Regions from separate parts of the Alteromonas naphthalenivorans genome, predicted to be linked through region 4. Evidence: predicted binding sites of a transcription regulator. Region 4 holds the regulator's gene; each other region holds the start of a gene.
What was found. Region 4 encodes FNR, which switches genes on or off when oxygen is low (the NO sensors DNR and NnrR bind a similar motif). Its sites were predicted from a motif close to TTGATCTAGATCAA; they were not measured.

Region 1 (6,003 bases), 1.8 Mb from region 4:
AATTGCGATTGTAGGGAGTAGACGGGCGAGTCATCAAGGTAAGCAAATTGCTACTGATTTTGCCGAAGCGTTAGCAAGTAACGGCGTAGCAGTAACCAGCGGGTTAGCAGCAGGAATAGATTCAGCTGCCCACAAAGGTGGTTTGGTGTGCGAAGGCGGCACCCTTGCGGTAATGGGGACGGGGCCTGATATTGTGTACCCCCCTAAAAATGTATCGCTACACCGAGACATCGTGAATGCAGGGGGCGCTTGTATTACCGAGTTCTTTCCAGGTGTATCTGCTAAGCCTTGGCATTTTCCCCGAAGAAACCGAATAATTGCTGCTATGTCGCTTGGAACCCTAGTTATAGAGGCAAAAATAAAGAGTGGTACCTTGATAACTGCGAATTTGGCCGCAGATATGGGGCGTGAAGTATTTGCAGTTCCTGGAAGTATCTTCCATGCTTACTCCGAAGGATGTCATTGGTTAATTCAGCAAGGCGCTAAGCTGGTAACCTGTGTTGATGACATTTTCGATGAAATTGTAGTGTCGACTGGTGAGAGAGAATGCCAGAACGAAGCGTTAAGTAAAAAAAGTGAAGTGAATAACTTGGCAACCGATAAATTATTAGATAGTGTGGATTACGACATCACCGCTATTGATGTTATAGCGCAGCGCTGTACCTCTCCTGTTAATGAGGTTATGGCATCATTATTAGAATATGAGTTGCGTGGTTTAGTAGCCGCTGTCCCTGGTGGCTACATTAAATTGAGGGGAAAATAATATGTTCGATATCCTCATGTACCTGTTTGAAAACTTCATTCACAGTGAAACTGAAATTCGAGTCGATCAAGACGAGCTTACCGAGGAGTTGGTACGCGCGGGTTTCCATCATGATGAAATCTACAAAGCATTAGCGTGGCTTGAAAAGCTAGCGGCTTTGCAAGAAACAGATATTAAGCCTTATTTTTGTAAAGGGATTAGTACCAGCCTCAGTCGTATTTATACGCATGAAGAGCAGATGCGATTAGACGTAGAGTGCCGTGGCTTTTTGCTATTTTTAGAGCAGGTGGGCGTGGTAGATGCGTCAACGCGAGAAATGGTAATAGACAGAGTAATGGAAATAGACTCTTCTGAATTCTGTTTAGAAGACCTAAAGTGGGTAGTGCTAATGGTACTGTTCAATGTGCCAGGTAAAGAAAAAGCCTACGCACAAATGGAAGATTTATTATTTGATGAACCTGACGGCGTGTTGCACTAATGTGCTTCATGTCGTGCTAGTTGCTGGTTTATGTCGAAAATTGATCATTCACTTTTCTCTGCGCACGAACATGCCTTAGAAGACGCTTTCGGTGATTGTCCCGATTGCGGTAAACCACTGCATATAAAAAACAGCAAATCAGGCCCTTTTATTGGCTGCACCGGTTACCCAGATTGCCACTTCAGCAAGCCATTACACGATAAGCAAACCACCTTATTAAAACTACTGGATGGGGTTACCTGCCCAGAGTGTGATTCTACCTTGGCTATTAAGAAAGGGCGTTTTGGTATGTTTATAGGCTGTACCAATTTTCCTGAATGCCACTATATCTCGCCAATTAAACAGCAAGAAGACACCCACGTTACTTGCCCTAAGTGTAAAAAAGGACAACTTGCGTCCCGCACCAATAAATACGGTAAGCAGTTTTTTGCGTGTGACCATTATCCCCACTGTCGTTATGTGCTAAATTTCACGCCAGTAAATGAAGCATGCCCCGATTGTGGCTGGGCCGTTCTGATAAAAAAGAAAGGCCAAATTTGTTGCCCTCAGCCAGGGTGTGGCTTCAAAAAAGACGATAAATAACACCTACAGAGAAAAGCACTAATGAGTATCCCGACCAAGGGGCAAGTAGACACTAGCGACCCAATTGTATCCGCGTTTAAAAATGGTGACTTATTGGTTTACCCTACTGAAGCGGTTATGGGCATAGGCTGTGACCCAGACAACGAAGAGGCTGTGTTAGCGCTCTTAGCATTGAAGCAGCGCCCCATCGAAAAAGGGGTGATTTTGATTGCCGCTAACTATTCTCAGCTATTACCTTATATAAATGATGAAGCCATACTTCAGCACAGACGTACTGAAATTGTGTCCAGTTGGCCTGGGCCAAATACTTGGCTGCTACCCAAGTCGGCGTCGACGCCACAATGGTTAACTGGCAAGCATGAAAAAATAGCGGTTCGAGTCAGCAACCATCCAGTGGTTAAAGCTTTATGTGAAAAGCTAGAAAAGCCACTTGTATCTACAAGTGCCAACCTAACTGGCCAACAACCCGCAATCACCCAGCAGGACGCAATCAATATATTTGGTGATAGTGTTTTCTATATTGATGGAGAAGTAGGTGGCCACGCTAAACCCAGTACCATCCGTGACGGCGACACCGGAGAGATAATAAGATCATGATTGACCCCCAACACGTAAATCAACAGTTAGACGGTAAAGACGCCGGTGAAGTAATAGAACAAGTAAAAGCGTACTTACTGTCATTGCAAGACAACATTTGCCAAACCTTAGAACTTGCCGACGGTAAAGGGCAGTTTAAAGAAGACTCTTGGGTTCGCGAGGAAGGTGGTGGCGGGCGTTCTCGGGTCATTAAAAACGGCGCAGTAATAGAGCAAGGTGGGGTGAACTTTTCTCATGTATTTGGAAGTCAGATGCCGGCGTCTGCCACGGCTCACCGTCCGGAACTTGCGGGTAGAAACTTTCAAGCCATGGGGGTCTCGTTAGTTATTCACCCACACAACCCCTATATTCCGACGTCTCATGCAAATGTACGCTTTTTTATTGCCGAAAAAGAAGGTGAAGCGCCTATTTGGTGGTTTGGCGGTGGGTTCGATTTAACCCCGTTTTATCCCTTTAAAGATGACGTCGTGCATTGGCACAATACCGCGAAGAAATTGTGTGCTCCCTTTGGTGAAGACGTGTACGGGAAATATAAGAAGTGGTGTGATGACTACTTCTTCTTAAAGCATCGCAATGAAACACGTGGTGTAGGCGGTTTATTCTTTGACGATTTAAATGATTGGGGTTTTGAAACTTCATTCAACTTTATGCAGGCAGTGGGCAATGGTTTTGTCGATGCTTACGTACCTATCGTAGAAAAGCGAAAAAGCACCTCATACGGTGAAAGAGAGCGTGACTTTCAGCTCTATCGCCGTGGTCGCTATGTAGAATTCAACTTGGTATTCGATAGAGGCACCTTGTTTGGGTTACAAACTGGTGGTAGAACCGAATCAATCTTAATGTCTATGCCACCGCTTGCCCGATGGGAGTATTGCTATACTCCAACTCCAGGTAGCGCGGAAGCAAAGCTAACTGACTGGCTTCAGCCTACAAACTGGTAATATTTTGCACCATGGGTTCTTCCTGTGGTGCCATTCCCTTGATCCACATCAAATTCCCTCATTACCAAGCTATGTAGCTAGATTGCACCTTGCGCTGGATCAAAATATTTTCTTTTTAAACGTTTACAGTGTCGTCATTATCATTAAACACACAAGAGACACACAATGCGTACACACACACTTTCAGCCATATGTATTTCTTTAGCGCTAGCCGCTCCTTTTGCTTCAGCTCATGAAAAGGGTGATTGGATAGTTCGTGGTGGATTAACAACCGTTGCGCCCGACGAATCAACCTCTAACATCATTGCAGGTGGTAGCGATTTAGGTGTAGCACTGACTATCGATAACGATACCCAGTTAGGATTAAACGTTGCTTATTTCATCACCGACAATATCAATGTTGAATTGTTGGCCGCAACGCCGTTTACTCACGATGTGAATTTTTCGGTTAACGATCCACTAGGGACAGGCAATACATTGGGAGAAGTCACGCACTTACCCCCAACTGTTACTGTTAACTACTACTTCAACGATGCTAATGCTGCTTTTCAACCTTATATTGGTGCAGGTTTAAACTATACCTTTATCTTTGATGAATCATTTACGGATGCAAATAAAGAAGCAGGCCTTGAAGATTTGTCTTTAGATAATTCTGTAGGTATTTCTGCACAAGTGGGAATGGACTATCAAATAGATAAAGAGTGGCATGTTAATGCGTCAGTACGTTACATCGATATTAACACCGAAGCGTCATTTACCGTAGGTGGTGCAGAAGGTAACGTAAACGACATTGATATTGACCCTTGGGTTTATACCTTGTCTGTAGGCTATACATTCTAAGATTTATCTAATGAGGTAAGTTACGTTTATATAAGTGGCTTCTTAAGCTCGGATAACCTTGAATCTTAATCTGAAGCGTTCCGTATTTCACGGAGCGCTTTTTATTTAGTATTAATCATATGCGTGGCAAGTTGATCTAGCGCGTTAAGAAGTTGCTGCGCCAACGGAAGGTCATCAACCGTCTCGTGCATGGCTTTTCGCATACAGTACATCCACTGGTCTTTTAATTCTGGTGTAACACTAAAAGAAAGATGTCGTGAACGTAGCCGTGGGTGACCATATTGCTGCTGATAGGTATCAGGCCCGCCTAACCATAAACTTAAATAAAGAAAAAACACTTCTCTGATTCTATCTGTTGGCTGAGGATGAATAGCGTAAAGCTCTTTTGCAATAGGATCATCACGCATAATGTCATAAAAACGGTTTGCCAAAAGGCGTACCTTATCTTCTCCACCTATTCGGTAATATGGTGTAGTCTCTGACACAGCAGGTTTTTCCTTTCGTATCGATTTAAAGAAGTTAGACATTCCCATGACAGACAGCCTTATTAATAACAATTCAATGAAAAAGTTTGCCGTTTTCGGTAACCCTATAGTTCAGAGTCTATCACCAACTATTCATCAAATGTTCGCTAAGCAATGCGGCGAGCAAATTAGTTACGAAAAAATCCTCGCCCCAGAAGATGGTTTTACGCCTGCAGCGAACACATTCTTATCGCAACCTGGCGCGGTAGGCTGCAATGTCACTATGCCTTTCAAACAAGATGCCTTTGCGCTTGCCAGTGTAGACGACCAAGCTGCGTTAGATGCAAAAGCGGTTAATACATTAATGAAGCGTAGCGATGGCACCATTGCAGGTTTTAATACCGATGGCGTAGGGTTAGTTAATGACTTACTTAATCATGGTGTACAACTGCAAGGTAAACGCGTGCTATTAATAGGTGCAGGTGGAGCGGCAAGAGGTGTAATAGCACCGCTTATTGCTTCAGGTATTGCATCGCTACATCTTACTAATAGGACAAAAGCGAAGGCCGAAACAGTGGCAAGTGAAACGGGTGGAGGTAAGGTGAAGGTAGTAGGTATAGAAGACTGCGATAAAGTAGCTCCACATATCATTATTAACTCAACCGCAGCGAGCTTAAGCGAAACTCTGCCTTTTGATATGAACGCAACGCTATTTAAAGAATGCGAAACAGCGTATGACATGGTTTATCGCGCAGAGCCGACTTACTTTATGCAACAAGCATTATCGTTAGGTGCGTTACAGGTACTTGATGGTTTAGGTATGCTGGTGGAACAGGCTGCCGCGTCATTTACAATATGGACAGGCTACAAACCAAAGACCAGTGCGGTAATTGATGTATTACGTAGCCAGTTAAAGGCAAAGTAATCGACAATGGTATAAGCAAGCAGGCTGTTAAGCCTGCTCCTCTCTATATTCATCTTTTAATTTTACGTAGTTCAACGCTGATTGTTTTAGAAAGGCTGTCTCGCTTTCCTTTAATGGGCGTTTCTTTACAGCTGGGTTCCCTACATAAAGGTAACCACTTTCGAGTCGCTTATTTGGTGGTATTAAAGCACCGGCTCCAATAAAGACATCATCCTCTACAATAACACCGTCCATTACAATGGCGCCCATTCCTACCAAGATACGATTTCCAAGCACGCAGCCATGAAGCATACATTTATGCCCTACGGTAACGTCATTTCCAATAATAAGGGGGAAACCATTAGGATTAGAAACGGATTTACGAGAAACATGCAACACACTGCCATCCTGAATATTGCTGCGTGCCCCAATTG
Region 2 (6,003 bases), 1.5 Mb from region 4:
GCTTTGCCGACGCATATCAAGAGTATGTAGCAAATGGCTGGAACGCCATGTTAGGTACGGCTGAATATGATGGACAGGAACTTCCCTACACCATGGCGGTGCCTGTGCATGAAATGCTAAATGCTGCAAATCTAAGCTGGCGTTTAACAACTATGCTAACAGAAAGCGCCACTTTGGCGGTGACTAAACATGCTAGCAAGGAATTGAAAGACAAGTATCTCGCTAAACTCATCAGCGGTGAGTGGACAGGTACGATGAACTTAACCGAACCGCATGCTGGCACCGACCTTAGCTTACTTAGCACTAAGGCAGAACCGCAAGGTGACGGAAGCTATAAAGTTACCGGTAATAAAATCTTCATTACTGCAGGCGATCAAGACTGGAGCAGCAATGTTATTCACTTGGTACTCGCTCGCTTACCCGATGCGCCTAAGGGCGTAAAAGGCATTAGCTTGTTTTTAGTACCCAAGCTAATGCTTGATGAAAATAACGAGCCAGGTGAACCAAACTCCTTGTCTGTGGGCAGTATTGAACACAAGATGGGTATTAAAGCGAGTCCGACTTGCGTGATGAACTTCGACGACGCCACAGGCTGGCTAGTGGGTGAAGAAAATCAAGGCTTAGCCTGTATGTTCACTATGATGAACGACGCACGCTTCCAAGTTGGCTTGCAAGGATTAGGCGCTGCAGAAGCCTCTTACCAAGGTGCGTTAACGTATGCCCGCGAGCGCGTTCAATCTCGTGCGCCACAAGGCATTCAAAACCCTGATGGCAAAGCCGATCCTATTGTATTTCAGCCTGATGTAGCCCGTATGCTACTTACGCAAAAATCACAAATTGAAGGTAGCCGCGCACTGTCTTTGCTATACGCAAAGTACATGGATATAGAAAAATTAGGCACTGACGAAGAAAAAGAAAATGCTGATAAAGTCTTGCAGTTTCTTACGCCAATTTGCAAAGCCTACATGACAGATATGGGCCTTGAAACTACCAGCATTGGGGTGCAAGTTTTTGGTGGTCATGGATTTATTCGTGAGTGGGGCATGGAGCAATTGATGCGTGATGTACGTATCGCTATGCTGTATGAAGGCACCAATGGTATTCAGGCATTAGATTTAATTGGCCGTAAATTAACCCGTGATGGCGGACAAATGATGGAAGCCACGTACCAAGCTTTTGCACAGTTAGTGGCTGATATTAGCGATGCTGAAAACAAAGGACTGGCACAAGGCTTACTTGACGATTGGCGTGCATCATCGGCTGACTGCCTAGGTATGGATGGCACCACTGCGGCAGCGGCGGCAGCCGATTACTTAGCCTATTCTGCCTACTCGCTAATTGGTGTGCTGTGGTACAGCATGGCAGATAAAGCAGCGAGCACAGATAACGCTGTGCTAGCTTCTTCTAAGCAGAAAACCCGTGATTTCTACATGCAACGTATATTGCCTCGTCGCAATGCGCACAAACAAGCGTACTCAGCAGGGTATGAAAGCACACTCGCGGTATCTGGCAGTGAGTTCGATTATATTTAATGTTCATTGTTAACTAAAAAAACCGCCTATCAAGGCGGTTTTTTATTATCTTTAATATAGTAAAACAGCTGAAACAAAACCGTTAATGAGCAGTCTTACTACCGCTCATTGGCGCGAGTATGGACGGTTGTTCGTTGTGTTAATGGTTACTCACTACACTTTTTGCAACTGTATCGTTGAACGTATCGTTGAACCAATCTTCAATCATGTTCTTTTCGTAAACTAGATTATCATTAGATAGTCTACGATTAACGGTATTCATGAACATCATATCTTTTATTTTAACGTCTTCACTTTTAAGCACCGTGTTGTCACTATCTGAAAGTACATATGAGAATGACATTCTAGGTATGTCTATTTCCTTAATGATCCTAACATCGGCAGCGGACTGCCCCATTCCAACAAAAGAGGCTGGCCAAACCTGACCCGCCAAATCTAAGTCTGTTACGGTAATTGACAGCTTTTGATCTTCGGGAAGTTTTTCAGCGAGTTCAGTGAAAAACTCATCAAGCTCTTTAAAAGTGCGTTCTCTAAAGCGAGTTCGAGATTCGTTCGATGGTTTAACATCTCGGTAAGACTTTGGCTCTTCCCAGGTTACTTCAACCTGCGCTGCTTGCAAGACACCAGACACTCCCACGCTGGCGAGCAAAAGCGTACATAAACCGGTTAACTTAGCTATTTTCATGTGACCCCCTACCTCGTTTATAAAAACCCGGTATTAGTCAGCTACAAGACTGAGTAAACGGGTAACGGCGCTTAATGAAGCATGGCTTCAACTTATAGCAGCATTACTACTTTTATCACAACTATATGCTCAATAGTAGCACAGGAAGCTGAACGTAAAGTGAATGGCTTACTCTGAATACTCGGTAAAAGTGAGGAAGGATTAAAAGGCACAACAAAAAGAAGCAAGAAAAAAGAAACAACGCCTTAGCGCTATTTATTTATCGGATTCCAGTAACTATCTATCGGGCTCCAGTAGTTTTGATTGCTCTATCAGTGTGCACAACTGCTGACGCTTACCGAGGCTAAAATTCGGGTTTATATCGGTGGTTTCGCAGTAAGCGATATGAAAGCGCATTACCGTTGAACGACTTGCCAGAATTCTTCGAAGGTAGTTTGCTTCGAATTCTTTTAATGGCGCAAGCTGCGCTGCCGCCTGATTTCTTAGCGCATCTAGCTCTCTTTGTTCAGGTAGCTCAGAAATGGAAACAAACCAACCTGAGACCGTACTTTGTATATCTGAAAAAAAGTATTGAACAAAAGGCGATCGTAGCACAATCACCAATAATACAATTTCGGCACAGATGACAAAGAAACGAAGCATTTAAAATTATTCCACTACTATACTTAATTCAAACAACGCAGCTATCGTTAGTTATTTTCAACAAACATTTTCGTTAAAAAATCAAAAGGATAATTACTTGTGTAATTTTTATTCGGTATTAAAAGCTATTATCGCCATAGTAGTCAACTAGCATTAAGTAAAGATAGATTGATAAAATATAATTTCTGAACTTTCAGTATTGACTGAAAGATAAATAAAGATGATCATTAGCCCTATCATTGATCTATGTTAAACACGCTTAAATTTCAGCTGTTATAATGCGCCGCGCAATACAAGAAGTTGGCTAAGGTTTTGAAAAAATGAACGAACAAATTCCGGTTAAAAACGTTACTCCCGTAAAGGTGCACAAGCCCGCATCAACTACTGAAGGGAAGCGATACGACTCGCGTAGTCGAATTTACGTTCGTGCGGTTAAAGGCCCTCTTGAAACATTTAGACGTTTTTTCGGTTTGTTTTTTCTGGCCATCTTCGCCGCCATTCCTTGGATAAGATTTAATGGCCAGCAGGCGGTACTACTCGATATTGTAGAACAGCGCTTTTCTATCTTTGGGTTAACGTTATGGCCGCAAGATTTAACCTTGCTTGCTTATATTTTTATCGTGGGTGCATTCGCGTTATTTTTTGTGACTACTTTTGCTGGCAGGGTCTGGTGCGGCTTTATGTGCCCTCAAACCACTTGGGTATATATCTATACTTGGTTTGAAGAGAAGATAGAAGGCCCTAGAAATAAACGCATAAAACTAGATTCACGAAAAATGGACGCGGATAAGTTTATTCGCAAAACCCTCAAACATACGGCTTGGGTGGCAGTTGCCCTCCTTACCGCACTTACCTTTGTAGGGTATTTTACCCCCATCGGCGCCCTTTTTATTGATTTCTTTACCTTCAACACGGGTTTCTGGGCCGCGTTTTCAGTGGTCTTTTTCGCAGTGTGTACTTACGCTAACGCGGGTTACATGCGTGAAATCATGTGTACCCATATTTGTCCTTATGCACGTTTCCAATCGGCCATGTTCGACAAAGACACGTTTACCGTCTCTTACGATGCGAAACGAGGCGAACAGCGAGGCCCCCGCCCTCGTAAACTAAGTCATGAACAGGTGCACGAAAAAGGCCTGGGCGACTGTATTGACTGTAACCTATGTGTGCAGGTTTGCCCCACCGGTATCGATATTCGAAACGGTTTACAATATGAATGCATTAACTGCGGCGCGTGCGTAGATGCGTGTAACGGTGTAATGGATAAAATGGATTACCCCAAAGGGCTAATAAGCTTTACGTCGGAAGAAGAGCTGGCGGGGGGCAAAACACACATCGTGCGGCCTAAGCTTATTGGCTACCTAATCGTACTCATTGTCATGACAGGGTTATTGGTTGCTGACATTGTAACCCGCGTGCCTCTTGAAATTGATATTATTCGCGACCGTAATTCGTTATATCGTGAAACCAATGAAGGGTTAATTGAGAACGTTTATACCGTTAAAGTACTCAACAAATCTCAACAAACTCAGACCTATACTATTTCGGTTCAAGGGCTGCCTGAATACACCTTTATTGGAAATAGAGAAGTGACGGTACAAGGTGGTGAGGTTTATAGCACACCGATTTCGGTTGCAACCGACCCGTATAATCTGGAAGATGTGGTAACAGACATTCAATTCACCGTGACCACTACCACCGATTCAGGTGAAAACGTTACGGTTAATGAGCCAACCAAATTCCTTTATCGATGAAAGACTTTTCGTTTTCTGGATTAGATCCAGACACTATATTAGATGCCCTGGAGACTCAGGGCATTTTTCTTCAAAGCGGCTTACTTGCTCTCAATAGTTACGAGAACCGGGTTTACCAATTTCAAGCCGATGACAACAAACGTTATGTGGTTAAGTTTTATCGCCCTGCCCGTTGGACAGACGCGCAAATTTTGGAAGAACACAGTTTTGCCCAAGAGCTTGCTGATAGCGAAATTCCGATTGTGGCGCCACTAGCGCTAAACGAAAAAACCCTTCATCACCATGGTGATTACCGTTTTACCGTTTTCTCTTCGGTAGGTGGCCGCCAGTTTGAGAACGATAATTTAGATCAACTTGAGTGGATGGGGCGCTTTATTGGCCGTATTCACCGCGTGTCTCAAGCGAAAACCTTTAAGCAACGTCCAGATATCGACACGCAAAGTTATTTGGATGAACCTCGCCAGATTTTAGAAAATAGCACCTTGTTGCCCAGTCATCTTAAAACGGCCTTTTTTGCTATTTTGAACCCCGTTATAACCGCGGCCTCTTCGGCTTACAAAGCCACCGACGTTATTCGGCTGCACGGCGATTGCCACCCGGGTAACATTCTGTGGCGCGATGGCCCCACCTTTGTTGATTTAGATGATTGTCGAATGGGCCCTGCCATTCAGGATTTATGGATGATGCTGAGCGGCGACAGACAGCAACAACTATTGCAACTCGATACGTTGATTGAAGCCTATGAAGAATTTCAGCCGTTTAATACCAATCAGCTTGCGCTAATTGAACCCCTTCGCGCCATGCGTATGGTGCACTATATGGCATGGCTGTCTCGACGCTGGGAAGATCCAGCTTTCCCTCGTGCCTTTCCATGGTTTGCCGATGATAAATACTGGGAAGGTCAAATTCTTGCGTTAAAAGAACAACTTTCCGCCATGCAGGAAGCGCCTCTCAAACTCGGATATTAGCGCGCAAAACCTGAACACACTCGCTATTTATTAGGCACTTAAGCTATACTCCGTCGCGCTTAGGTGCCCATCTATGGGTTAAACGGGAAATCAGTGAAATCTGATGCTGCCCCCGCAACGGTAAACTCAGTGTGACCACACACATTCTCCTTTATACGCCACTGTGTCATCGCTATTGATGTCGCGACATGGGAAGGCAGAGAAACCATACACAGTATTGGTGAGTGAGCCCGGATACCGGCCTAGCTTCACGGCAGTTATTCTGCTTACATTCACCCTTGTACTCGGGCGGAGTACATAGCGAGAAATACAATGAAATTTCAAACACACTTTACCTGCACTGCAGTATACGCTGCTGTGGCGACAATGCTGTCTGCACCTGTTTTAGCACAAACTCCTGATACCATAGAAACACTCACTGT
Region 3 (6,003 bases), 2.5 Mb from region 4:
AATAGGCTAATGCAAGAAGGGCCCTGTTAGGGGCCCTTCGTTACTAATGCTGTTGTTCTTCAGTTTGCTTGCTAGCAAAAATCTTGGATTTCTTTTGGATCTTACATCCTAAAATATTTTGAGCATTTTTCCGACCTATATAGTAAGCCACTGTATAGGGGTGAGCACGCCTGAAGAACCTTGAAAATGATTTAACTACATTGTTCATAATGGTCTACTTTTAATTCTGCCCAAAATAAGCATACGTATATTTAATTATTATGTCAACACTGTCACAAAAGAAATATATAAGAATTTTGTTTGATTTTTGGTGTAATCATTTGTTTACAAGTGTGTGAGGTCTAAATTAGAAAAAAAGTGATCTAGTGAAGTTGCAAGGAGCTGAATATGTTTCGGGTGAAAAAAAGGCTCCGAAACCAGGTGGTTAGGAGCCTTTTATTGTTTTCAAGGTTTAACTGGTAGGAAGGCGCTAATAATAGCTAAGCTTTTCCGATTTACCTGAAAATATTTTGTATACCATCGCGGTGTAGGCAAGAATGCAAGGTACTACAATAACGACACCCACTAATAAGAAGCGAAGTGAGTTGGCGTCGCTAAGTGCATCTTGTACCGTAAGGTGTCCTGGTATGACAAACGGGTAGTAACTTACTCCAAAAGCGGTGAAGCAAAGCACAAACACCGTTAGTGCTATAGCAAAAGGCATCCATTCACCTTTCCCGCCTGCATCAGGTAGCTTTTTCAATAGCACGCCACATAAGCTAAGTAATAAAAAGCAGGCAACAGGAATAGCCATCAATACATAGCCAACAGTGGATGATAACCACAAGTCACGCACATCATCATGCAAGGTTAAGTTTGCTAGACTAACCGCTACTATTCCTATAGAAAGCGCAAACAATCCTCTGCGCGCCCAATAATAGGCTTTGGCTTGTAAGTTGTTCTCTGCTTTTAATATTAACCAGCAAGAGCCAATAAACGCATACGCAGCCGTTACACCAATAGCAGACAGTAAGGCAAAGCCTTGTGCCCATAAGTCGGTACGCAAGCCGGTTACATAAATGCCTAGCATATAACCTTGCGCCAGCGTGGTAAGTAATGAACCGTACTTAAAGGTGAGATCCCACTTACGCTTATGCACTTGAACGACCTTCGCCCTAAAATCAAAAGAGACGCCACGTAAAATGAGCCCTAATAGCATTATAGTTGCGGGAATATAAAGGCTTTGAAGCACCTCACTGTGTGCTTCGGGAAAAGCAATCAGCAGAAGCCCAACGGCCAATACCAACCACGTTTCATTGGCGTCCCAATAGGGCCCAATAGACGCAATCATATCGTCACGAAACTTTTCTTCTCGGGGCGGTATTAAAACACCTACCCCTAAATCGTAACCATCTAAAATAGCGTACAGCAATACTGCCAGCCCAAGCAGGCCAACGTAAATATTCCCTAATGTTTCTGCTGATACATTTTCGAATAACATAGCTGCTCCTTAAGTGTTAGCCGGCGACATTTTGCTAGCTTTTGCCATTTCACGCTCTTCCGTAGAAATCTCTTCAATTTCAACGGCGCGGCGACACATCAACATGAGCGTTCCCATATAAGCGAACAGCAAAATTGTATAAATTGTGGCGTACATGGTGAACGAGAAAGCGATATTCGCAGGAGGAAGTGTTGTTACCGCTTCTTGAGTACGTAAAACACCACTGACGAGATAAGGCTGCCTCCCAATTTCAGTCACATACCAACCGGCTAAGGTTGCAATCCAGCCGCTGAATGCCATGCCAGCGAATACTCGCTTGAGCCAAAGTGGGAAAGATTTCCCTCTAAGTAAATAACTACTGCCAAGCCACGAAACCGCCAACATTAAAAAGCCCATGCCTACCATCACCCGAAACCCGAAGAATACAGGTGCTACTGGCGGATGCTCGCCTTCAAAGTCGTTTAGGCCTTGAATTTTGCCATCCATTTTATGGGTTAAAATTAGGCTCGCGCCGTTGGGTACCGGTATTTCGAAGTGATTTTCTCTGCTTTCTTCGTCGGGAATAGCAAACAACAGTAAGGGCGCACCCTCTGTGGTATCCCACAAGCCTTCCATTGCGGCAACTTTTTGTGGTTGATGCTCAAGGGTATTTAATCCATGCATATCGCCTGCAAAAGTCTGCAAAGGAATAAGCACTGCCGCGGTATAGGTTGCGGTTTTAAGAGCAAGCTTTGGCGCTAGCTTGTCATCACCTTTCAACATACGGTAGGCCGACAAACCGGCAATTAAGAAACTGGCCGTCAAACCCGAAGCTAGCATCATGTGTACAAAGCGATACGGGAACGAAGGATTAAAAATAATTTCGCTCCAATTTACCGCATACACAACGCCATCTATAACTTCATGCCCCTGAGGCGTTTGCATCCAGCTGTTAAGCGCCAAAATCCAAAAGGCTGACATGGTAGTGCCCACTGCCACAATCAATGTTGAAAGGGTGTGTAACCAATTAGGGACTCGGCGAATACCAAACAGCATAATACCAAGGAAGGTGGCTTCTAAGAAAAACGCAGTAAGGACTTCGTAGCCCAATAGGGGGCCTGCCACATTACCCACCCGCTCCATGAAGCCGGGCCAGTTGGTACCAAATTGGAAAGACATGGTCACGCCACTTACTACACCAAGTGCAAAGCTTAGTGCGAATACGCGCACCCAGAAGCGGTACATACGCATCCAAACAGGGTGGCCGGTTACATTTGAGCGAAATTTGAAGTAGAAAAGGAACCATCCCATTGCCATGGTGATAGTAGGAAACAGAATATGAAAACTAATATTTAATGCAAATTGTAAACGAGACAGCAAAAACGCATCCACAGATAGTCTCCTTAATTAACGGAATTTTTTCCCGGAAGAATTTTGTCTTTCAGTTCTAACATACGGCCAACACCCGAGCCGAGTTTCATCAAGGTGTTAAGTTTATCTGGGCCTAGGTTTTGAAGCTCTTGTGACCATGCGGTTACCGACTCTAATAAGTCATGAATTTCATTCAGCTTATCTTGTGCGTTGGCTTCAGTTTTGTTGGCGGGCGTATCGAGTAATAAATCTCGCAATAAACTCATGGTAGGGTCTATTTCGCGTTTGCGGCGCTCTTCGAATACGCGGTTTGCTAGGGTCCAAATGTCACCGCCTGCAATAAAGAACTCTTTTCGTTCGCCAGGGACAAGGTGCTGTTTTACCAAGCGCCACGACTGAAGCTCCTTTAATCCCATGCTGGTGTTGCCGCGAGATATATTTAGCGCGTCGGCGATTTCTTGCGCTGAGATGGGTTCATCAGCAAGTACAATCAGCGCCAAAATTTGGCCCACAGTACGGTTAAAGCCCCAACGACTGCCCATTTCGCCGAAATGCATAACCGCGGAAGTAATAAGTGGTGTCATTTTCATGTCTATACCTGCTGAACTTTCAGAAATTACTGAAAGTTTATGCCGAAGTTTGATTGAGATCAACAAGTATCAGATGAAAATTATGTTAGGAGGAACTCGAAAACGACATAAATGGGCATGGTGAATCTTATGTTCGTTGATAAGTTGTCTCGTGACGTTTCGATTTATTGTTAAGTTTAAAAGATAGGTGCTATAAACAATATAGAATTAAACAGGAAACGCGATGTTGAGGTTTATTACTTTTAACACGCTAAAAATTAGGGATAAATTGTGAAAATATTTTCTGCGCTATTATGCGTGTTATTGATCGTGTCCAGCAGCTTCTCTTTTGCCAATGGTAACAGCAAAGAAGTTAAAGCCGCCAAAATAATAAAAAATGCTAATAAAGTGGAAGAGACCTTTACCTCGCGCGGAGGCATGGAAGGTTGGACAAGAGTTTCATTTATAATAGACAAAGACGGCACAACGAAAGATATCGTTGTTTTTGATTATTCAGGCAAAGACAGATATGTCAAAAAAGTCACTAAATACATAAGAAACCTTCAATATTCTCCTGCGCTCGTTAACAATAAGCCAGTAGCAAGTGCTCAAACTCTGTTTGTTAAACACACATACTCAGAGGCTGGCCATAGCGAAGGTAGCGTGACGCCTGCCTTTGCAAAAGAATACCAAGCTACCATAGATGCGCTTTCTAGCCCTACCGCAGATATGCTTAACATAAAAAAATCCATAGACAATTTGGTAGAAGACCATACTAAAAATTTAAACGAACATGCTTTGGCTGCGTGGTTAAAGTCTATCTATTATTATAAAAATGAAAATTTTTTAGAATATATGCGCCAATCCCAAATTACAGTAGATTTATACGAACACTTGCCTATAGCAATATTGGCTAAGTCGACGGTGAATCTTTTTCAGTCACAGCTTTATTTCGGCAATTTTAATGGTGCCGCCGAAACCCTTTCGCGAATGGGAAGTGTTAATGGCCTTAATTTATCTGAAGAAACCTATCAACAATTTGCAGATGCACTGAAGGCTGCTAAAGCGACTGGGTCAGCAAACGTCACTAAAGGTCAGCTGAGTCATTTAGGCGCGTGGTCTCAAACGTATGATCCCTCAACATTTAAAGTTGAAGTTTCTCAAGGGAATGTTGATTCAGTGGAGCTTAGATGCAACGATTATCAACAAAAATATATAGAAGGTTGGGAGAACAAAATAGAGTTTCCGGCGCAAACTTCCGATTGTATTTTGTTAATCAGAGGGGATGCTGGCTCAACATTTGATATTCTTGAAATCACTAGTTGAAAATTAAGAAAGCGAGAGCGGTTTCGCAAAATGATTGACTATAAGGGCGCTCTTCTACAGTGCTAGCAAAAGGCACTGCTAAAATCTGCTCCTAAAAAGCGCAATAAAAAGCGCAATAAAAAGCGCAATAAAAAGCGCAGTTAAATAACTACCAGCGTCTAATCATGGTTTTATAAACATCAGGGTCGAGCAAACTTTCTCGCTCGGCCTTAACGCCATCAAGCATAGCCATCGCTTCAGCTTTCGTTTCAACGATAACACCATCAATAACGTAAATACTGCTATCACCAGGTAACGATTTATCGAGTGGGTAGGCGGTAAGTGTATCTGTGGGTACAAGGCTCACACTAGTTTCACCAATATAGTCGGCGATACCGTCGTTGTTAATGTCTTTGGATAGCCAAGGTAGCCCCAGAATTTTATTGTAACTGCCATCTTGTTGCATGACCTGAATGGTTTGTTCAAACGCTTCAATAGTGGCCTTAGCGTTAGGCGTACTTGTGCCAAGTGCCAAGGAAAAACCAGCGTTCATCAACGATGCTGAAGATACGTGTAAAAGCTCTTCACCGTCTTTATCAAGAAGTAAATTAAACTCTTCAATCAACAAGTGGGTAGTAATTAAATACGGCGCTCTGTCATCGGCTAGCTGCTTAAAAGCGTCGTACGTGCTGGGATTACGTGACCACTTGATTTCTTTTAGCATGCGGAACTTTGGCGTATTAGCAAAGCGGTTTTCTATCGCTACGCGGCTGTCTTTTAAATGCGGTATCAGCTTAATCTCTTCAACATCGTATTTTTTACCCGTGGCATATAAATAGATGGGAAGGTAGGGGGCTGAAAGGGTAACCGTGTCTTTTCTTTCACCTAAATCTATATAGGCGAACTCGCCATCCACCTTACCAGAACGTACTGCGCTACCTAAGAAAGCATCGCGCATAACCTGAAGCTCCAGGTCGGTTTGCATTCGCGAGAACGCCGCTTCAACGATAGACGTGAGTCTTGAAGGTTCGCCCTCATCGCTTACGTAAGTTTCAAATGGCGCTGCGGCAAGTGTGACACTGTTTGCCTTTAACGGCGCCACCACGGTGATAAAACTTAATAAAGCGATGACTCTCACCAACACGGGCGACATCTCCAAAACAACATTATTATTATCTATAGGCGCTATTACCTATCAACAGTATAACCGTTACTGGCCAAAACTGCCTGCAGCGCCTGGGAATACAACTGGGCTTTCAATGCCATCGTTGTTCACACTGGCAACCCCGAAAAAGTAGT
Region 4 (6,003 bases):
ATTTTGTAATTTATCAACCACCTCAAAGGTAGATATACCGGCAAATGTGTTTTTGTGTGCCGACGGTGTATTAATGGCCGCGTTCTGCGTAAATGATAGCTTGCGGCAAGATGCCTTAGCGACACTCACCGCACTGAATGAACATCAATTAGTGGTGCTAAGTGGCGACACACAGAAAAACGTTGATGCACTTACTGCTAGTTTACCAATCAACTTAGCAAAGGGTGGCTTATCACCGGAGCAAAAATATTCACAGGTGCATACTTTGCAAAAGCAAGGTCGCAAAGTCATGATGATGGGCGACGGTATAAACGATGCCCCTGTTCTTGCTAGCGCAGATGTGGCGGTTGCGGTAGGAAACGCCACAGATGTGGCCAAAACAGCCGCCGATGTTATTTTGCTAGGAGACAGCTTGCTATCGGTGCCAACCTTATTTTCTGTGGCGAAACAGGCAAAACGTAAAATTCAGCAAAATATTGCATGGTCAGTAGGTTACAATATTATCATTCTACCCTTTGCAGTGTCGGGGTTACTCTCTCCCTGGATGGCCGTGGTTGGCATGTCACTGAGTAGTATTATTGTGGTCACCAATTCAACGAGGTTATTAAGTAAATAATATGAGTATCATTTACGTCTTAATTCCCATCGCTATTATTATTGTTGCGCTGGCACTGGTTATCTTTTTCTGGGCGGTAAAAACCAATCAGTTTGAAGATCTTGATAGACAGGGCTACAGCATTTTGTTTGATGATGATTTATCAGGTGATGAAAAGAAGCTAGCCGAGCAGCGAAAGCAGTTACAACAACGCAAAGAAACAGATGACAGAGATTAATATATTCTCTGCTTTTTTCATTGGAATTGCTGGCGGCGTGCATTGTGTGGGTATGTGCGGTGGTATTGTTGCCGCACTACGCACAGTAACGCCAAGTAATGAACCGGCATTACCCTACACCCTTGCCTATAATTTTGGCCGTATCCTCAGCTACACATTAGCCGGCGCTATTACAGGCGCTGTCGGCCAAATGGCCACCGAGTTTGTGCCTATTGCTAAACCCGTTTTATCTTTGATTAGTGGCGTTATGCTGCTGCTATTAGCGTGTTATTTGGGAAAGTGGTGGCAAGGCTTGAATTATATTGAAGCTATGGGACGCGGCTTATTTAAAGCTATTCAGCCAATATCTAAACGATTTCTTCCATTCAAAAGCCCGGTTTATGCACTACCCTATGGTTTTATATGGGGCTGGCTACCCTGCGGGTTGGTCTATTCCACGTTAACGTGGTCATTAGCATCGGGGTCGGCCGTTGACGGCGCTGCCATCATGTTATTTTTTGGGTTAGGTACTCTGCCCACTTTGTTAGCTGCAAGCGCAGGTAGCCAGTACCTAATAGCTGGTTTTAGGCACCCCGTGGTAAGACAATGCTTTTCCGTAATAGTGGCTATTTACGCTCTCTTTTTAATTTATGCAGCAATTTCATAAACAAAAGAGTAAGATTAATATTAAGTCGACCCTATTTATAGTTTGAACCTATGAGCAAAGGAAGCCAATTCTCAATTCATTGTCAAAATTGCAGTTTCAGCCACTTGTGTTTGCCCGTTGCGCTAAACAAGACTGAGATTGAATCTTTAGATGATATTATTGAGCGAAAGAAACCCCTTCACAAGAGTGATTTGCTGGTAAAGTCGGGAGATAAATTCAACTCTCTTTACGCAGTACGAACGGGCTCTTTTAAGTCTTTCGTCACCAATTCAGATGGTGAAGAGCAGATTACAGGTTTTCACTTCCCTGGCGATATTATCGGCTTCGATGCCTTACGGGAAAATAAGCACCAAAGTTATGCTCAGGCATTAGAAACCGCCATGGTGTGCGAATTACCGTATGAAACGCTTGATGAAATGTCGGTTCAATTTCCTAAGTTAAGACATCAAATAATGAGTTTTATGAGTGCGGAAATTAAACAAGATCATGATCTCATGATGTTGCTTAATAAACGCTCAGCGGAAGAACGTCTATTGTATTTCCTCTCTCAGCTTTCTCAACGTTTCGAAGAACGTGGATTTTCAAATAAAGAATTTCACCTAACCATGACTCGAAATGAAATTGGGAACTATCTTGGTCTAACTATTGAGACCATTAGCCGCCTGTTAAGCCGTTTTCAAAAAGAAAATATTATCCAAGTGGACGGTAAACTCATCACTATTTTAGATTTTGATGAGATGTCACAACGTTTAACGTCTGTGGTTGCACCTAATATCGCCTGTAATAGCTAATCTTCAAAGCTTTTGATCTAAAACAAGTTACGTAATAGCAAATAGGTATTACACTTAAATTGTAGCAACCAAAATTCTGACTATGTTTGGAGGGGTTATGATTAAGTATGAGCGTATTTTAGCGGTTATTGAAGCCGATAGAGAAACCCAACCTGCGCTTAGCCGTGCATATGAACTTGCCAAAAAGACAGGTGCCTCTGTCACCGCCATGCTGGTGGTTTACGACTTATCTTACGATATGACAACCATGCTTAGCCCTGATGATCGTGAAGCCATGCGTGATGCGGTCACTAAAGAACATGCTGGATGGTTGAAAAAAACTTTAGACGACTTAGGTTTTTCTAAAACAGATATAGTTGTGGAATGGAACAACCGTGCCTTTGAAGCTGTGGTGCATTATGTCATCGACAACAGTATAGATTTAGTGGTAAAAGCAACTAAGCGCCATGACGATTTAGCTTCTGTTATTTTTACTCCTACAGACTGGCATCTACTTAGAAAATGTCCCTCCCCCGTATTATTGGTTAAAGATCATGAATGGCCTGAAAATGGTGAAATTATTGCCGCGGTAAATGTAGGCAGTGAAGACGACGAGCATGCCTTACTTAACGACAAAATCACGGTGATTGCTAACGATTATGCCGCGCTGCTCAGCGGTAACGTAAATTTGGTAAACAGCTACCCAGCTACGCCGCTAAATATTGCTATTGAAGTTCCTGAGTTTGACCCAGACACTTACAACAACGCGGTAAAGCATCATCACGAACTTGAGATGAACACACACAGCGAGAAGTATGCTATCGATAGTAAGCGCTGTTATGTGAAGGAAGGCCTTCCTGAAAAAGTCATTCCAAAGATAGCCCAAGATATAGACGCTGAACTTGTTATCATAGGTACGGTTGGCAGAATAGGTATTTCTGCGGCTCTCATAGGTAACACCGCAGAACATGTTATTGATGAACTTGTGTGTGATGTACTGGCAATAAAACCAGACGGCTTTATTTCGCCCCTTTCACGGTAATTCAGACAGGTTCATAAACAGCCTGTCGGCACTGTTTGCTATCTTTGCGCTATAGCTTTAAACGCTATTGTTTTTTGTTAGAAGAGAGGGCCAACAAGATTTAAAAAATCTGAACCTCGCACATTCAATTTTACTTGATTACTGTATAATGGTTTTTTTCGCAGTAACAAAGCTATTGATATGAACAGTGCAGGCACAAACCGTGCGGACGCTCCGTTAACCGCGTCTCAAAACAAACAAAAATACAGCTTTAATAAGCTACAAAAGCGACTTCGTCGAAATGTAGGCAAAGCGATTGCTGATTTCGGCATGATTGAAAACAACGATAAAGTCATGGTGTGCTTATCTGGCGGCAAAGACAGTTACGCTATGCTTGATATTCTTATGTTTTTAAAGCGCATTGCGCCAATTCATTTTGACATTATTGCGGTTAACCTTGATCAAAAGCAGCCAGGATTTCCAGAGCACGTACTTCCTGAATACCTTGAAAGTGTAGGTGTAGAGTACAAAATTGTAGAAGAAGACACCTACTCTATTGTTATGGATAAAGTGCCTGAAGGTAAAACCACGTGCTCACTTTGTTCTCGATTACGTCGCGGTATTTTATACAGCACGGCCAAAAAGCTAGGCGCCACTAAAATTGCCCTTGGCCATCACCGTGACGACATGCTAGAAACCTTCTTTTTAAACATGTTCCATGGCGGTAAGCTTAAATCAATGCCACCAAAGCTGGTTAGCGATAATGGTGAGCACATTGTCATAAGGCCCCTTGCTTATTGTACTGAAAAAGACATTCAGCGTTATTCTGATGCCGTAGAATTTCCTATTATTCCTTGCAACTTGTGCGGGTCTCAAGAAAATTTGCAGCGTCAGAACGTAAAGGCCATGCTACAAGATTGGGATCGCCGTTTCCCTGGGCGTATTGAGTCAATGTTTAGTGCGCTTCAAAATGTAGCGCCGTCACATTTGGTCGACAAGAATTTGCACGACTTTAAAGGCATCTCTACACAGAACGGGCCGGTTGAAGATGGTGATATTGGTTTCGATCCGCCCAGCTTCGAGTCACCCAGTGAGCCTACTGACGACACGGTTCACGTTATCAATTTGATGGAATCAAACTAAATGAAAATTGGTCTAGCATTAGGTGCGGGTGCCGCAAGAGGTTGGACCCACATTGGTATTATTCAAGCATTAGAAAAGCTGGGTATTAAAATTGACGTGGTGGCAGGTTGCTCTATTGGTGCCTATGTTGGTGCCGCTTACGCTAGTGGTAAGTTAGAAGGCCTTAAAGAGTGGTCTTGTTCTTTGTCAGATTGGCAGGTACTTGCTTTGATGGGCGTTGGTTTACGTAGGGGCGGTATTGCTAGCGGGCGAAAAGTGTTTGATAAACTTGCCAGCGAATTTTGTGCCCCAACCTACGAAGCAATGGAAAAACCGTTCGCCTCTGTGGCTACCGATTTGTACACAGGTCGTGAGGTAGTGTTTAGTTCCGGCGAGATTGGCAATACCATTCAAGCTTCGTGTGCTATTCCTGCCCTATTTGCCCCAGTCGCCCATGGCGATCGTTGGTTAGTAGATGGCGCGGTGGTTAATCCAGTGCCTGTTAACCTGTGTCGTCAGCTTGGTGCAGACTTTGTTATTGCCGTGAACCTTAATGCTGACTTCAGGCCCCTTAGGCTTGAAAAATTACGACTCGATCACGAAGAAAACCAAAGAAAAACCGAAGACTTTTTCACTAAAAGCCAAAACGTGCTTAAGCAGTGGTTCTCACCTGATGGTAAAGAAAAAGCAGAAACGGAAACTGAAAGTGAAACCGATAGTAAACATAGCGAGCAAAACGAAGGCGTTGCTAGCGACGCTATTGAGGCCATAGAAGAAACAATTTCGCCGCCACCAAATAAAGTCCCTAAAGGTAACCCTCCAGGGATTTTAAGTGTAATGAGTAGTTCGTTAGAAATACTTCAAGCAAGGGTGACACGTTCTCGTTTAGCGGGCGATCCGCCGGATATTCTGATAGAGCCCCAACTAACCGACGTGGGTATTATGGAATTTCACCGCGCACAAGAGCTATGTGAAAAGGGTGAAGAAACCATCACCCGTATTGCTGAGCAAATTAAGTATCAGCTATTAGCTTGATGCCATAGCGGTAACACGAAGTGGGGCTTTCGGTAGTGTGAGCCCTTTATTTTCGTTAATTTCACTTTGTTCTAAGTGAAGTATGCCGTTATTAATATGCAGGCCTTCTGGGGTAATATAATCCAGATTTTTATCATCAAATTGCAACATCAACCCTTTCACCGTTGGCATTAAGAACGATAAAAAGCTACCCATTTCATTGAAGAACGCTTCATATTGGCCATAGATAAAATTCAGCTCTTCTTTTGTATAACTGGCGGTTAAGTATTCACTTTTTGTTTCTAGCTGCACAGACATATCACATACATTAGCCGCTTCAGTTAAATCGATACTGATATAGGCATTTGCCAATTTTAGCGCTTTTTCCGTTGGTACAGTGAATCGGTACTCATCACTAACCTCTAATGGCATAGTTTGTTTGTCAGTGACTATCTCAGCGTTATTAATTTCACATAACCGCCCTTCACCAACACGCAGAAAACCAAAAGCGAATTGCAAAGCTTGAGTGTCTTCATTATCCAGTTTTTTTACGTGGCTATAAAAACGGCTGTATTCCACATTCACCGTTTCAGCGGC

Region 1: AMBT_RS00140 (OmpW family outer membrane protein) is a predicted target of FNR. The motif match lies at 3,400-3,413, and genes of this name have one in related genera.
Region 2: ccoG (cytochrome c oxidase accessory protein CcoG) is a predicted target of FNR. The motif match lies at 3,099-3,112, and genes of this name have one in related genera.
Region 3: AMBT_RS18845 (GbsR/MarR family transcriptional regulator) is a predicted target of FNR. The motif match lies at 3,470-3,483, and genes of this name have one in related genera.

Annotation. Positions count from the first base shown of each region.
Region 1 is NC_015554.1:28,036-34,038, forward strand. Features, by position in the region: gene dprA (DNA-processing protein DprA) at 1-763, shown strand, start outside; gene AMBT_RS00120 (DUF494 family protein) at 765-1,241, shown strand; gene AMBT_RS00125 (DNA topoisomerase family protein) at 1,272-1,823, shown strand; gene tsaC (L-threonylcarbamoyladenylate synthase type 1 TsaC) at 1,845-2,420, shown strand; gene hemF (oxygen-dependent coproporphyrinogen oxidase) at 2,417-3,361, shown strand; gene AMBT_RS00140 (OmpW family outer membrane protein) at 3,527-4,201, shown strand; gene AMBT_RS00145 (group II truncated hemoglobin) at 4,303-4,734, opposite strand; gene aroE (shikimate dehydrogenase) at 4,763-5,590, shown strand; gene AMBT_RS00155 (gamma carbonic anhydrase family protein) at 5,618-6,003, opposite strand, start outside.
Region 2 is NC_015554.1:3,410,315-3,416,317, forward strand. Features, by position in the region: gene AMBT_RS14855 (acyl-CoA dehydrogenase family protein) at 1-1,532, shown strand, start outside; gene AMBT_RS14860 (DUF3016 domain-containing protein) at 1,672-2,217, opposite strand; gene AMBT_RS14865 (hypothetical protein) at 2,494-2,859, opposite strand; gene ccoG (cytochrome c oxidase accessory protein CcoG) at 3,180-4,613, shown strand; gene AMBT_RS14875 (serine/threonine protein kinase) at 4,610-5,581, shown strand; cobalamin riboswitch at 5,625-5,841, shown strand; gene AMBT_RS14880 (TonB-dependent receptor plug domain-containing protein) at 5,894-6,003, shown strand, end outside.
Region 3 is NC_015554.1:4,319,555-4,325,557, reverse strand. Features, by position in the region: gene AMBT_RS18860 (methyl-accepting chemotaxis protein) at 1-10, shown strand, start outside; gene AMBT_RS18855 (cytochrome d ubiquinol oxidase subunit II) at 470-1,480, opposite strand; gene AMBT_RS18850 (cytochrome ubiquinol oxidase subunit I) at 1,490-2,851, opposite strand; gene AMBT_RS18845 (GbsR/MarR family transcriptional regulator) at 2,863-3,420, opposite strand; gene AMBT_RS18840 (energy transducer TonB) at 3,691-4,725, shown strand; gene AMBT_RS18835 (substrate-binding periplasmic protein) at 4,874-5,857, opposite strand; gene AMBT_RS18830 (M28 family metallopeptidase) at 5,915-6,003, opposite strand, start outside.
Region 4 is NC_015554.1:1,863,794-1,869,796, forward strand. Features, by position in the region: gene AMBT_RS08020 (heavy metal translocating P-type ATPase) at 1-616, shown strand, start outside; gene ccoS (cbb3-type cytochrome oxidase assembly protein CcoS) at 618-833, shown strand; gene AMBT_RS08030 (sulfite exporter TauE/SafE family protein) at 820-1,479, shown strand; gene fnr (fumarate/nitrate reduction transcriptional regulator Fnr) at 1,530-2,270, shown strand; gene uspE (universal stress protein UspE) at 2,368-3,291, shown strand; gene ttcA (tRNA 2-thiocytidine(32) synthetase TtcA) at 3,472-4,413, shown strand; gene AMBT_RS08050 (patatin-like phospholipase family protein) at 4,414-5,427, shown strand; gene AMBT_RS08055 (DUF2987 domain-containing protein) at 5,419-6,003, opposite strand, start outside.